DNA from 2 places in the Escherichia sp. MAL-1 genome. Region 2 is predicted to be linked to the other one. Evidence: predicted binding sites of a transcription regulator. Region 2 holds the regulator's gene; the other holds the start of a gene.

Region 1 (7,328 bases), 620 kb from region 2:
TAAGACGCACGTTGAGTCTGCGCTTGCCACAACACAATAGCCGCGTTGTCGGCGAGCGCAGAACGCTTTACCAGTTGCGAAAGAGCCTCACACAGCGAGGCCAGATCGGGCTGCTGCAATAGTGTCCGAGTGATGTCGAACAACCCTTGTTGTCCGAGATCACTCATCGGTGTATATGACATTTTGTTCTTCCAGGAAAGCACCGCAAAGCGGTGCAAAAGGTCATTGACTAACTATAGGAGATTTAGAATTTTATTAGCATATACGCGGAAGCGGTTCGGCGTGTGGTAAATCGAGGGTTCGTTTCACGCCATACAGACCGGCAAGACGAACACCTTTACGTTCCACCACTTCACCAATCAGCGCCGCGTCTTTCCCCAGTGGATGGGAATGTAACGCTGCCAGCACTTGCTCTGCCGCGTTGCGTTCAACAGCTATTACTAGTTTGCCTTCGTTGGCAAAGTTCAGGGCGTCCAGTCCCAGCAATTCGCAAACGCCACGCACGGCAGGTTTAACAGGCAGTGCCGCTTCTGAAAGTTCAATACCACAACCGCAGGCTGCCGCGAACTCATGAACCACCGCGTTTACACCACCACGGGTGGCATCACGCAGCGCTTTCACGCCGGGAATGTCACGCAGCGTCTGAATAAGCGGCGTCAGCACCGCGCAGTCGCTGACCAGTTCGCCATCCAGCCCCAGCTGCTCACGCAGGTTAAGGATAGTCGCCCCGTGGTCGCCGAGTGTACCGCTCACCAGCAATACATCGCCTGCGGTTAGCGTCTGTGCGCCCCAGTGAATATTCGCCGGAATTGCGCCCATGCCAGCGGTGTTGATAAACAGTTTATCTACCGCGCCGCGCTGCACCACTTTAGTATCGCCAGTAACGATGGCAATGCCTGCCGCGCGGGCGGTTTCTGCCATGCTGGTCACTACGGCTTTCAGTGTCTCCATCGGCAATCCTTCTTCGAGGATAAAGCCACAGGAGAGATAGCGCGGAATAGCGCCACTGACCGCAACGTCATTGGCTGTGCCGCAAATCGCCAGCTTGCCGATATTACCGCCAGGGAAGAACAGCGGGTCAATAACGTAACTGTCGGTGGAGAACGCCAGACGGTCGCCTTCCGCTACCAGCTGCGCCAGATCAAGACGTGCCTGATCTTCCTGCTCTGCCAGCCACGGGTTGGCAAAGGCTTCCATAAACAGGCTGTTGATTAATTGCTGCATCGCCTGGCCGCCGCTACCGTGGGCGAGTTGGATATTATTCACGCTTCACTCTCCTGCTGACGATACTGATACCACGCGGCGCACGCTCCTTCGGAGGAAACCATCAGCGCACCAAACGCGGTTTGAGGATTACAGGTGTTACCAAACAGCGGGCATTGATGCGGCTTACATTTGCCCGTTAATACCTCACCACAACGCGCGCGCGGGTCATCGCAGACCTGCTGCGGTGCCGGGCGGAAATGTGCTTCGGCATCGAATCGTTGATAATCCGGCGTCAGGTGCACGCCAGAAGATTCAATCACGCCTAAGCCGCGCCATTCGCTGTCGCCGTTGACACAGAACACATCGGCAATCGCTTGTTGCGCCAGCAGGTTACCGGCATCCGGTACCACTCGACGATACTGATTCTCTACCTTGCTGTGGGCCGCTATTTTCTGCTCCACCAGCATCACCACGCCTTGCAGTAGATCAAGGGGTTCGAAACCAGCGACCACCAGCGGACGATGAAAATCGCTGGCGATAAAATTATAGGCATCAGTGCCGATAACCATACTAACGTGGCCCGGCGCGAGGAACGCGTCGATACCGTTATCCGGCTGTTCCAGCAAACTGCGCAGCGTCGGGATAAGCGTAATGTGCTGGCAGAAGAAGTAAAAATTCTGCACATCACGCGCTTTCGCCTGTTGCAGAGTGATAGCGGTGGTCGGCATAGTGGTTTCAAAACCTAAGCCGAAGAACACCACTTTGCGGGTTGGATTCTCCTGCGCCAGTTTCAACGCATCCATCGGCGAGTAAACGATGCGCACATCGGCACCGCGTGCTTTTGCCTGCAACAGCGATCCCTGTTTCCCCGGCACGCGCATGGCGTCGCCAAAGGTACAGAAGATGACTTCCGGATGGCTGGCAATCTCCACGCAGGTGTCGATTCTACCCATCGGCAGTACGCACACCGGGCACCCCGGACCGTGGATAAACTCAACGTTTTCCGGCAGTAACTGGTCGAGGCCGAATTTAAAGATAGCGTGGGTATGACCGCCACACACTTCCATAATCCGCAGAGGGCGTTCGGCGGTGTAAGAGAGATGTGAAGCACGTTCGCGCAGATGCTCAATTAACTGCATCACCTGTTCCGGCGCGCGATATTCATCAACAAAACGCATTATTTTTCCTCGCCATACAACAGCGCGCCGACATCCGGCTCAACGTCAAACATGTTTTGTAAGGCGTCGAGAGTGTCGCGTGCTTCGGCTTCATTAATTACGCTCATGGCAAAGCCAACGTGTACCAGTACCCACTGGCCCACGCGCGGCTGACCGTTTTCATCGCAGCTGCCGACTAACGTTAAATCGACATCGCGCTGAATGCCGCAGACGTCGACTTTCGCCTGGTTGCCGTCAATGGTGCGGATCTGGCCGGGAACGCCTATGCACATCGCTGTGTCTCCAGCCAGTTCAGCCACTGGTCCATCCCTTCGCCGCTGGTGGCGGAAATAAGGATGATTTCAATTTCTGGATTGATTTCGCGGGCGCAGGCGATGCACTTTTCAACGTCAAAGTTGAGATACGGCAACAGGTCAACTTTGTTGAGCAGCATCAGCGAGGCGGCGGCAAACATATGCGGATATTTCAGCGGTTTGTCTTCACCTTCGGTAACGGAAAGCACCGCCACTTTGTGTTTTTCACCGAGATCGAAGCTGGCCGGGCATACGAGGTTGCCAACGTTTTCGATAAACAGAATACCGTTATCGTCCAGTGGCAGACGCGGTGCGGCGTCGGCAATCATCTGTGCGTCAAGATGGCAGCCTTTACCGGTGTTCACCTGAATCGCTGGTGTGCCGGTAGCGCGAATGCGTGCGGCATCGTTCACGGTTTGCTGGTCGCCTTCAATAACTGCGCACGGAACGCTGTCTTTCAGGCGCATTAGGGTTTCCGTCAGCAGGGTGGTTTTACCGGAACCAGGGCTGGAAACCAGGTTGAGCACCAGTTGCTTGCGGGCAGCAAAGCGCGCGCGGTTGCGTTCAGCCAGACGGTTATTTTTGTCCAGCACGTCAATTTCGACTTCCAGCATCCGACGCTGGCTCATGCCCGGTGCGTGAGTGCCCGCTTCGCCATGACCGTAATGCAGGTCGCCTTCTTCAGTCTGGCTGGGGGTAAATTCAGGCGCTTTAATGCCGGTGATTTTCATCTTCGGGCGTGCCGCCGGGGCAAATGGCGCGCTACGAAACGCGGAATGAGGGTTATGTTCATCACCCTCGATATACAGGTTGCCTTCACCGCAACCGCATGTTGTACACATCGCTCACTCCTGGTCTATTTCTATCCGCCGAATCTGTAAACCGTCGTCTGCCACAATCTGCAGCATGTCACCATGACACTGTGGACAGCGGCGGACGCGCTGGGTCAGTAGCGTCACATACTGTTGGCATGTTTCACACCAGCATTCGGCCTCTTGTTCTTCGAGGTGCAGTTTACAACCTTCCGCCACGCTGCCGCGGCAAACCAGATCAAAACAAAAGGCAAGAGAGCTGGTTTCGACACAAGAAAATGCGCCAATTTTGAGCCAGACCCCAGTTACGCGTTTTGCGCCGTGTTTTGCGGCCTGCTGTTCGATCAATTCCAGTGCCCGTTGGCAGAGGGTTATTTCGTGCATATCGCCTCCCATTAACTATTGCCAGCTACAAGCAATAATTGTGCCAGTGTTGATTATCCCTGCGGTGAATAATGTCGATGATGTCGAAATGACACGTCGACACGGCGACGAAATTCATCTTTAGCTTAAAAATCTCTTTAATAACAATAAATTAAAAGTTGGCACAAAAAATGCTTAAAGCTGGCATCTCTGTTAAACGGGTAACCTGACAATGACTATTTGGGAAATAAGCGAGAAAGCCGATTACATCGCACAGCGGCATCGTCGCCTACAGGACCAGTGGCACATCTACTGCAATTCGCTGGTTCAGGGGATCACGTTATCGAAAGCGCGCCTGCATCACGCCATGAGCTGCGCGCCGGACAAAGAACTCTGTTTCGTCCTTTTTGAACATTTTCGCATTTACGTCACCCTGGCGGATGGCTTTAACAGCCACACCATCGAGTATTACGTCGAAACAAAAGATGGCGAAGACAAACAGCGGATTGCGCAGGCGCAACTGAGCATTGACGGCATGATTGATGGCAAGGTCAACATCCGCGATCGCGAACAGGTTCTGGAACACTATCTCGAAAAAATCGCTGGCGTTTACGACAGCTTATACACCGCCATTGAAAACAATGTGCCGGTGAATTTAAGCCAACTGGTAAAGGGACAAAGCCCGGCAGCATGAGCTGAGGCTTTGCCCGTTTTGCAGGCGTTACGCCTGTTTGGGGATGGGCGTGTCGATGAGTGTCGAAAATGACATTTCATCGGCATGTTTTCGTCAAAAATGACAATCACCTGAGGAATGCCTGGTGAATCGTTTTGTAATTGCTGACTCCACGCTCTGTATCGGCTGCCACACTTGTGAGGCCGCCTGTTCAGAGACGCATCGCCAGCACGGCCTGCAATCAATGCCGCGCCTGAGAGTGATGCTGAATGAAAAAGAATCTGCGCCGCAGCTCTGTCACCACTGTGAAGATGCACCCTGCGCGGTGGTCTGCCCGGTTAACGCCATCACCCGCGTTGATGGGGCCGTGCAGTTGAATGAAAGCCTGTGCGTAAGCTGCAAACTGTGCGGCATCGCCTGCCCGTTTGGCGCAATTGAATTTTCCGGCAGCCGTCCGCTGGATATTCCGGCAAACGCCAATACCCCGAAAGCGCCACCGGCACCGCCTGCTCCGGCGCGTGTCAGCACATTGCTTGACTGGGTGCCAGGTATTCGCGCGATCGCCGTCAAATGTGACCTTTGTAGCTTTGATGAACAAGGTCCGGCCTGCGTGCGGATGTGCCCGACTAAAGCCCTGCATCTGGTGGATAACACCGATATCGCCCGCGTCAGCAAACGTAAGCGTGAGCTGACTTTTAACACGGACTTTGGCGATCTCACCTTGTTTCAGCAGGCTCAAAGTGGAGAGGCTAAATGAGCGCAATTTCCCTGATCAATAGCGGCGTGGCGTGGTTTGTCGCCGCCGCTGTTCTGGCATTTCTCTTTTCTTTTCAAAAAGCGTTAAGTGGCTGGATAGCCGGAATTGGCGGCGCGGTTGGTAGTCTGTATACGGCAGCCGCGGGCTTCACTGTACTGACTGGCGCGGTTGGCGTGAGCGGTGCGCTGTCGCTGGTAAGCTACGATGTGCAAATCTCTCCGCTTAACGCGATTTGGCTGATTACGCTCGGTCTGTGCGGTCTGTTTGTCAGCCTCTACAACATTGACTGGCATCGCCACGCGCAGGTGAAGTGCAACGGCTTGCAGATCAATATGTTGATGGCTGCCGCCGTCTGCGCCGTCATCGCCAGCAACCTCGGCATGTTCGTGGTAATGGCCGAAGTCATGGCCTTGTGTGCGGTGTTCCTCACCAGCAACAGCAAAGAGGGCAAACTGTGGTTTGCGCTGGGGCGTCTTGGCACTCTGCTGCTGGTGATTGCTTGCTGGCTGCTGTGGCAGCGTTATGGCACGCTGGATCTGCGCCTGCTGGATATGCGTATGCAACAGCTGCCGCTCGGTTCCGATATCTGGCTGCTCGGTGTGATTGGCTTTGGCCTGCTGGCCGGGATTATTCCGCTGCACGGCTGGGTGCCGCAGGCACATGCTAACGCCTCTGCGCCAGCTGCCGCGTTGTTTTCTACGGTAGTCATGAAAATTGGCCTGCTGGGCATGTTAACCCTGTCACTGCTTGGCGGTAATGCACCGCTGTGGTGGGGGATCGCGCTGCTGGTGCTCGGCATGATCACCGCGTTTGTCGGTGGTCTGTATGCGCTGATGGAGCACAACATCCAGCGCCTGCTGGCTTACCACACCCTGGAAAATATCGGCATTATCCTGCTGGGGCTGGGCGCTGGCGTAACGGGTATCGCGCTCGAACAACCGGCACTGATTGCTCTTGGCCTGGTCGGTGGTCTGTACCATCTGCTTAACCATAGCCTGTTCAAAAGCGTACTGTTCCTCGGGGCGGGGAGCGTCTGGTTCCGTACCGGTCATCGCGATATCGAAAAACTCGGTGGTATTGGCAAGAAAATGCCGGTTATCTCCATCGCCATGTTAGTCGGGTTGATGGCAATGGCTGCGCTGCCGCCACTGAACGGGTTTGCCGGGGAATGGGTTATCTATCAATCCTTCTTCAAACTGAGCAATAGCGGCGCGTTTGTTGCCCGTCTGCTGGGGCCGCTGCTCGCTGTGGGTCTGGCAATTACCGGTGCGCTGGCGGTGATGTGTATGGCGAAAGTCTATGGCGTCACGTTCCTCGGCGCGCCGCGTACCAAAGAAGCCGAAAACGCCACCTGTGCGCCGCTCCTGATGAGCGTAAGCGTAGTGGCACTGGCGATTTGCTGCGTAATTGGCGGTGTTGCTGCGCCGTGGCTGCTGCCGATGCTCTCTGCTGCTGTACCTCTGCCTCTGGAGCCTGCTAACACCACCGTTTCTCAACCAATGATCACATTGCTGCTGATTGCCTGCCCGCTGCTGCCATTCATCATTATGGCGATTTGCAAAGGCGACCGCCTGCCGTCACGTTCCCGCGGTGCGGCCTGGGTGTGCGGCTACGACCATGAAAAATCAATGGTGATTACCGCTCACGGTTTTGCCATGCCGGTGAAACAGGCGTTTGCGCCAGTGCTGAAACTGCGCAAATGGCTGAATCCGGTGTCGCTGGTGCCGGGCTGGCAGTGCGAAGGTAGTGCGTTGCTGTTCCGCCGGATGGCGCTGGTTGAACTGGCGGTACTGGTGGTGATTATTGTTTCACGAGGAGCCTGAGAATGAGTGTTTTATATCCGTTAATTCAGGCGCTGGTGTTATTTGCCGTTGCGCCGCTGCTCTCCGGTATTACCCGCGTGGCGCGCGCCCGTCTGCATAACCGTCGTGGGCCGGGTGTGTTGCAGGAGTATCGTGACATTTTCAAACTGCTGGGCCGCCAGAGCGTTGGCCCGGATGCCTCCGGCTGGGTGTTCCGCCTGACGCCGTATGTGATGGTGGGCGT
Region 2 (7,328 bases):
TTTCTGGCTGTGCTATGGCTGCTGTTCATTGTTAAACTTGCACGTCAGGCTGAACGTCAGGGGACTGACAGCCTGACCAGAGAGCAGCTTGCAGAGCTGCCGCGTGACGGCGGATTGCCCGTCGCGTTTTTATGGCTCGGCATTGCGCTTATCATCATGCCAGTGGCCACGCGGATGGTGGTTGATAACGCCACGGTGCTGGCGAATTACTTTGCCATCAGCGAGTTGACGATGGGTCTGACGGCAATTGCTATCGGAACCAGCCTGCCGGAACTGGCAACCGCAATAGCGGGGGTTCGCAAAGGTGAAAACGACATTGCTGTCGGAAATATCATTGGCGCAAACATTTTTAATATTGTCATCGTGTTGGGTTTACCCGCGCTGATAACGCCAGGAGAGATTGATCCACTGGCGTACAGTCGTGACTACAGCGTGATGTTGCTGGTGAGCATTATTTTTGCGTTGCTGTGCTGGCGGCGCTCCCCGCAACCGGGCCGTGGTGTAGGGGTATTATTAACTGGCGGATTTATCGTATGGCTGGCGATGTTGTACTGGTTATCGCCAATACTCGTTGAATAACTGGAAACGCATTATGTCGCACGTAGAGTTACAACCGGGTTTTGACTTTCAGCAAGCAGGTAAAGAAGTCCTGGCGATTGAACGTGAATGCCTGGCGGAGCTTGATCAATACATCAATCAGAATTTCACGCTTGCCTGTGAAAAGATGTTCTGGTGTAAAGGGAAAGTTGTCGTCATGGGGATGGGAAAATCGGGGCATATTGGGCGAAAAATGGCGGCAACGTTTGCCAGCACCGGTACACCTTCATTTTTCGTCCATCCTGGTGAAGCCGCGCATGGTGATTTAGGCATGGTTACCCCACAGGATGTGGTGATTGCTATCTCTAACTCTGGTGAATCCAGCGAAATCACGGCCTTAATTCCAGTGCTTAAGCGTCTTCACGTACCGTTAATCTGCATCACCGGTCGCCCGGAGAGCAGCATGGCGCGCGCCGCAGATGTGCATCTGTGTGTTAAAGTAGCGAAAGAAGCCTGTCCGTTAGGGCTGGCACCGACCAGCAGCACCACCGCCACGCTGGTTATGGGCGATGCCCTCGCTGTCGCGCTGTTAAAAGCACGCGGCTTTACTGCTGAAGATTTTGCGCTCTCACACCCAGGCGGCGCACTGGGTCGTAAACTTCTGCTGCGCGTAAACGATATTATGCATACGGGCGATGAGATCCCGCATGTTAAGAAAACGGCCAGTCTGCGTGACGCATTGCTGGAAGTTACCCGCAAAAATCTTGGTATGACTGTCATTTGCGATGACAATATGATGATTGAAGGCATCTTTACCGACGGTGATTTACGCCGTGTCTTCGATATGGGCGTGGATGTTCGTCAGTTAAGTATTGCCGATGTGATGACGCCGGGGGGAATACGTGTGCGCCCTGGCATTCTGGCCGTTGAGGCACTGAACTTAATGCAGTCCCGCCATATCACCTCCGTGATGGTTGCCGATGGCGACCATTTACTCGGTGTGTTACATATGCATGATTTACTGCGTGCAGGCGTAGTGTAAAGATTCAAGGATAAACAACAATGAGCAAAGCAGGTGCGTCGCTTGCGACCTGTTACGGCCCTGTCAGCGCCGACGTTATGGCAAAAGCAGAGAACATTCGTCTGCTGATCCTCGACGTTGATGGCGTACTGTCAGATGGCCTGATTTATATGGGCAATAACGGCGAAGAGCTGAAAGCGTTCAATGTTCGTGACGGTTATGGCATTCGTTGTGCGCTCACCTCTGATATTGAAGTCGCTATCATTACCGGGCGAAAGGCTAAACTGGTAGAAGATCGTTGTGCCACATTGGGGATCACTCACTTGTATCAGGGGCAGTCAAACAAACTGATCGCCTTTAGCGATCTGCTGGAAAAACTGGCGATTGCCCCGGAAAATGTGGCTTATGTCGGCGATGATCTCATCGACTGGCCGGTAATGGAAAAAGTGGGTTTAAGCGTCGCCGTGGCCGATGCGCATCCACTGTTGATCCCGCGCGCCGATTACGTGACGCGCATTGCTGGCGGTCGTGGCGCAGTGCGCGAAGTTTGCGACTTATTACTCCTGGCGCAGGGCAAACTGGATGAAGCCAAAGGGCAATCGATATGAGTAAAGCCAGACGTTGGGTTATCATTGTGCTATCACTGGCGGTTCTGGTGATGATCGGCATTAATATGGCCGAAAAAGACGATACCGCCCAGGTGGTCGTCAACAACAATGATCCCACCTATAAAAGCGAGCATACGGACACGCTCGTCTATAACCCAGAAGGGGCACTAAGCTATCGATTGATTGCTCAACACGTTGAATATTATTCCGATCAGGCCGTTTCGTGGTTTACGCAGCCGGTACTTACCACGTTTGATAAGGATAAAATCCCGACATGGTCCGTAAAAGCAGATAAAGCCAAGCTGACCAATGACCGGATGCTCTATTTATATGGACACGTTGAAGTCAACGCACTTGTGCCGGACTCTCAACTTCGCAGAATCACGACGGATAACGCGCAGATCAATCTGGTGACGCAGGATGTTACCTCTGAAGACCTCGTCACGTTATACGGAACAACATTTAACTCCAGCGGTCTGAAAATGCGCGGCAACTTACGCAGCAAGAACGCCGAGCTGATTGAAAAGGTTAGAACATCCTATGAAATTCAAAACAAACAAACTCAGCCTTAATCTTGTGCTTGCCAGCTCACTTCTGGCCGCCAGCATTCCGGCATTTGCCGTAACCGGAGACACTGATCAGCCGATCCACATTGAATCGGACCAGCAATCTCTTGATATGCAAGGCAACGTGGTTACCTTTACCGGTAATGTCATCGTCACCCAGGGCACCATCAAAATTAATGCCGACAAAGTGGTCGTTACCCGTCCGGGCGGCGAACAAGGTAAAGAAGTGATTGACGGCTACGGTAAACCGGCAACGTTCTACCAGATGCAGGACAACGGTAAACCCGTTGAAGGTCACGCTTCCCAGATGCACTACGAACTGGCAAAAGATTTTGTCGTTCTGACGGGTAATGCTTATCTGCAGCAGGTCGATAGCAACATTAAGGGCGATAAGATCACTTACCTGGTGAAAGAGCAGAAAATGCAGGCTTTCAGCGACAAAGGCAAGCGCGTAACCACCGTTCTGGTGCCGTCGCAGCTGCAGGATAAAAACAACAAAGGCCAGACCCCGGCACAGAAGAAGGGTAATTAATTCGTTATGGCAACATTAACTGCAAAGAACCTTGCAAAAGCCTATAAAGGCCGTCGCGTGGTAGAAGACGTCAGCCTGACCGTCAACTCCGGGGAAATCGTCGGTCTGCTGGGGCCAAACGGTGCCGGTAAGACCACCACTTTCTACATGGTTGTAGGCATTGTGCCGCGCGATGCGGGCAACATCATTATTGATGATGACGATATCAGTCTGCTGCCACTGCATGCACGCGCGCGCCGCGGTATCGGCTATCTGCCACAGGAAGCCTCCATTTTCCGTCGCCTCAGCGTTTACGATAACCTGATGGCGGTACTGCAAATTCGTGACGACTTGTCTGCTGAACAACGTGAAGACCGCGCGAACGAGCTGATGGAAGAGTTTCACATTGAGCACCTGCGTGACAGCATGGGGCAGTCACTCTCCGGGGGTGAACGTCGCCGTGTAGAAATTGCCCGCGCACTGGCTGCGAATCCGAAATTTATTCTGCTCGACGAACCGTTTGCCGGGGTTGACCCGATCTCGGTTATCGACATTAAACGCATCATTGAGCACCTGCGCGACAGCGGCCTGGGCGTGCTGATCACTGACCACAACGTGCGTGAAACACTGGCGGTTTGTGAACGCGCTTATATCGTCAGTCAGGGGCATTTGATCGCCCACGGCACGCCTACAGAAATCTTACAAGACGAACACGTTAAGCGTGTATACCTTGGGGAAGACTTCAGACTCTGATAGGGTAGAAGTTTGCGACGTTTTAGCAGGAGAGTACGATTCTGAACATGAAGCAAGGTTTGCAACTCAGGCTTAGCCAACAACTGGCGATGACGCCACAGCTCCAACAGGCAATTCGTCTGTTGCAGTTGTCGACGCTGGAACTTCAGCAGGAGCTACAGCAGGCGCTGGAGAGTAATCCGCTGCTTGAGCAAATCGACACTCATGAAGAAATCGACACCCGCGAAACGCAAGACAGTGAAACGCTGGACACCGCCGACGCGCTCGAACAAAAAGAGATGCCGGAAGAGCTGCCGCTCGATGCCAGTTGGGACACCATTTACACCGCTGGTACACCATCCGGCACCAGCGGTGACTACATTGACGATGAGCTGCCGGTCTATCAGGGCGAAACGACGCAGACCTTGCAGGATTACCTGATGTGGCAGGTCGAGCTGACACCGTTTTCCGACACTGACCGCGCTATTGCTACCTCTATCGTCGATGCCGTTGATGACACCGGTTATCTGACTGTCCCGCTGGAAGATATTCTCGAAAGTATGGGCGATGAAGAGATCGACATCGACGAGGTTGAAGCCGTCCTTAAGCGGATCCAACGGTTTGATCCGGTCGGTGTAGCGGCAAAAGATCTGCGTGACTGCCTGCTAATCCAACTCTCCCAATTCGATAAAACCACGCCGTGGCTGGAAGAGGCCAGATTGATCATTAGCGATCATCTCGATCTGTTAGCCAATCACGACTTCCGCACTTTAATGCGCGTCACGCGTCTGAAAGAAGATGTGCTGAAAGAAGCCGTCAATCTGATCCAGTCGCTCGATCCGCGCCCCGGGCAGTCGATCCAGACTGGCGAACCTGAGTATGTCATTCCAGATGTGCTGGTGCGTAAGCATAACGGTCACTGGACAGTAGAACTCAACAGTGACAGCATTCCGCGTCTGCAAATCAACCAGCACTACGCCTCGATGTGCAATAACGCTCGCAATGATGGTGACAGCCAGTTTATCCGCAGCAATCTGCAGGATGCCAAATGGTTGATCAAGAGTCTGGAAAGCCGTAACGATACGCTACTGCGCGTGAGTCGCTGTATCGTTGAACAGCAGCAAGCCTTCTTTGAGCAAGGCGAAGAATATATGAAACCGATGGTACTGGCCGATATCGCCCAGGCTGTCGAAATGCATGAATCGACGATATCTCGCGTGACCACGCAAAAATACCTGCATAGTCCACGAGGCATTTTTGAACTGAAGTATTTCTTTTCCAGTCACGTCAATACCGAGGGCGGCGGCGAAGCTTCCTCCACGGCGATTCGTGCGCTGGTGAAGAAATTAATCGCGGCGGAAAACCCAGCGAAACCGTTGAGCGACAGCAAGTTAACCTCTTTGCTGTCGGAACAAGGTATCATGGTGGCACGCCGCACTGTTGCGAAGTACCGAGAGTCTTTATCCATTCCGCCGTCAAACCAGCGTAAACAACTCGTTTGACCCAACCGATAAGGAAGACACTATGCAGCTCAACATTACCGGAAATAACGTCGAGATCACCGAGGCACTGCGCGAATTTGTTACAGCCAAATTTGCCAAACTTGAGCAATATTTTGACCGAATCAACCAGGTCTATGTTGTTCTGAAAGTGGAGAAAGTCACCCACACCTCAGATGCAACACTGCATGTAAACGGTGGTGAAATTCATGCCAGCGCGGAAGGTCAGGACATGTACGCTGCCATTGATGGCTTAATTGATAAGCTGGCACGCCAGTTGACCAAACATAAAGATAAACTGAAACAACACTAATTGTCCGGGCAATTAGCATGTGCATGGCGGCCTGTTGTGCGGCACAACGGGCCATTTGTACGGTTAATGCTCCGAGCCTGTTCCACTGTTTGAGTGGGCAGGTTCTTAGGTGAAATTATGACAAATAATGATACAACTCTACAGCTTAGCAGTGTTCTTAACAGGGAATGTACGCGAAGCCGCGTCCACTGTCAGAGCAAAAAACGCGCCCTGGAAATCATCAGCGAGCTGGCGGCGAAACAACTTAGCCTGCCGCCTCAGGTGGTTTTTGAAGCTATCCTGACGCGGGAAAAAATGGGCAGTACCGGTATCGGCAATGGTATTGCAATTCCGCATGGCAAACTGGAAGAAGATACTCTGCGTGCCGTTGGCGTTTTCGTTCAGCTCGAAACGCCTATAGCTTTCGATGCCATCGACAACCAACCGGTGGACTTACTTTTTGCCCTGCTGGTGCCGGCAGACCAAACTAAAACGCACCTGCATACTCTGTCGCTGGTGGCGAAACGTCTGGCGGACAAAACCATCTGCCGCCGTTTACGCGCAGCCCAGAGCGATGAAGAGCTATATCAAATCATTACGGATACCGAAGGTACTCCGGATGAAGCGTAGTTATTCGGTAATGTCTCTTTTAGACGTTGTGAGGAGAAACAGTACATGGTACTGATGATCGTCAGCGGACGTTCAGGTTCAGGTAAATCTGTCGCCCTGCGTGCGCTGGAAGATATGGGTTTTTACTGCGTGGATAACCTTCCCGTAGTGTTGTTACCTGATCTGGCTCGAACCCTGGCCGATCGCGAGATTTCTGCCGCCGTCAGCATTGATGTTCGTAATATGCCGGAGTCACCAGAAATATTCGAACAGGCGATGAGTAACCTGCCTGACGCTTTCTCACCGCAACTACTGTTCCTGGATGCCGACCGTAATACCTTAATTCGTCGTTACAGTGACACGCGCCGACTGCATCCGCTTTCCAGCAAAAACCTGTCGCTGGAAAGTGCTATCGACAAAGAAAGCGATCTGCTGGAGCCTCTGCGTTCGCGAGCGGATCTGATTGTCGATACCTCAGAAATGTCCGTTCACGAGCTGGCTGAAATGCTGCGTACCCGTCTGCTGGGTAAACGTGAACGCGAACTGACAATGGTCTTTGAGTCTTTCGGCTTCAAACACGGTATCCCTATCGATGCAGATTACGTCTTTGACGTGCGCTTCTTGCCGAACCCGCACTGGGATCCGAAACTGCGTCCAATGACAGGTCTTGATAAGCCTGTCGCCGCGTTCCTCGACCGCCACACAGAAGTACACAATTTTATCTACCAGACGCGAAGCTATCTTGAGCTATGGTTACCTATGCTGGAAACCAACAACCGTAGCTACCTGACGGTCGCCATTGGTTGTACCGGCGGGAAGCACCGTTCGGTGTATATTGCAGAGCAACTGGCTGACTACTTCCGCTCGCGCGGTAAAAACGTCCAGTCACGCCATCGTACGCTGGAAAAACGTAAACCATGACCGTCAAGCAAACTGTTGAAATCACAAACAAG

What was found. Region 2 encodes sigma-54, which starts transcription at its own class of promoters, with help from an activator protein. Its sites were predicted from a motif close to GTTGGCACANNTTTCGCTNT; they were not measured.
Region 1: the regulator sigma-54 is predicted to act here: its motif matches at 4,031-4,050, upstream of hycA (formate hydrogenlyase regulator HycA).

What each region holds. Positions count from the first base shown of each region.
Region 1 is NZ_CM129609.1:1,152,331-1,159,658, forward strand. Features, by position in the region: gene flhA (formate hydrogenlyase transcriptional activator FlhA) at 1-182, opposite strand, end outside; gene hypE (hydrogenase maturation carbamoyl dehydratase HypE) at 256-1,266, opposite strand; gene hypD (hydrogenase formation protein HypD) at 1,263-2,384, opposite strand; gene hypC (hydrogenase 3 maturation protein HypC) at 2,384-2,656, opposite strand; gene hypB (hydrogenase nickel incorporation protein HypB) at 2,647-3,519, opposite strand; gene hypA (hydrogenase maturation nickel metallochaperone HypA) at 3,523-3,873, opposite strand; gene hycA (formate hydrogenlyase regulator HycA) at 4,085-4,546, shown strand; gene hycB (formate hydrogenlyase subunit HycB) at 4,671-5,282, shown strand; gene hycC (formate hydrogenlyase subunit 3) at 5,279-7,105, shown strand; gene hycD (formate hydrogenlyase subunit HycD) at 7,108-7,328, shown strand, end outside.
Region 2 is NZ_CM129609.1:530,382-537,709, reverse strand. Features, by position in the region: gene ACU8XX_RS02620 (calcium/sodium antiporter) at 1-579, shown strand, start outside; gene kdsD (arabinose-5-phosphate isomerase KdsD) at 593-1,579, shown strand; gene kdsC (3-deoxy-manno-octulosonate-8-phosphatase KdsC) at 1,600-2,166, shown strand; gene lptC (LPS export ABC transporter periplasmic protein LptC) at 2,163-2,738, shown strand; gene lptA (lipopolysaccharide ABC transporter substrate-binding protein LptA) at 2,707-3,264, shown strand; gene lptB (LPS export ABC transporter ATP-binding protein) at 3,271-3,996, shown strand; gene rpoN (RNA polymerase factor sigma-54) at 4,044-5,477, shown strand; gene hpf (ribosome hibernation promoting factor) at 5,500-5,787, shown strand; gene ptsN (PTS IIA-like nitrogen regulatory protein PtsN) at 5,905-6,396, shown strand; gene rapZ (RNase adapter RapZ) at 6,442-7,296, shown strand; gene npr (PTS phosphocarrier protein NPr) at 7,293-7,328, shown strand, end outside.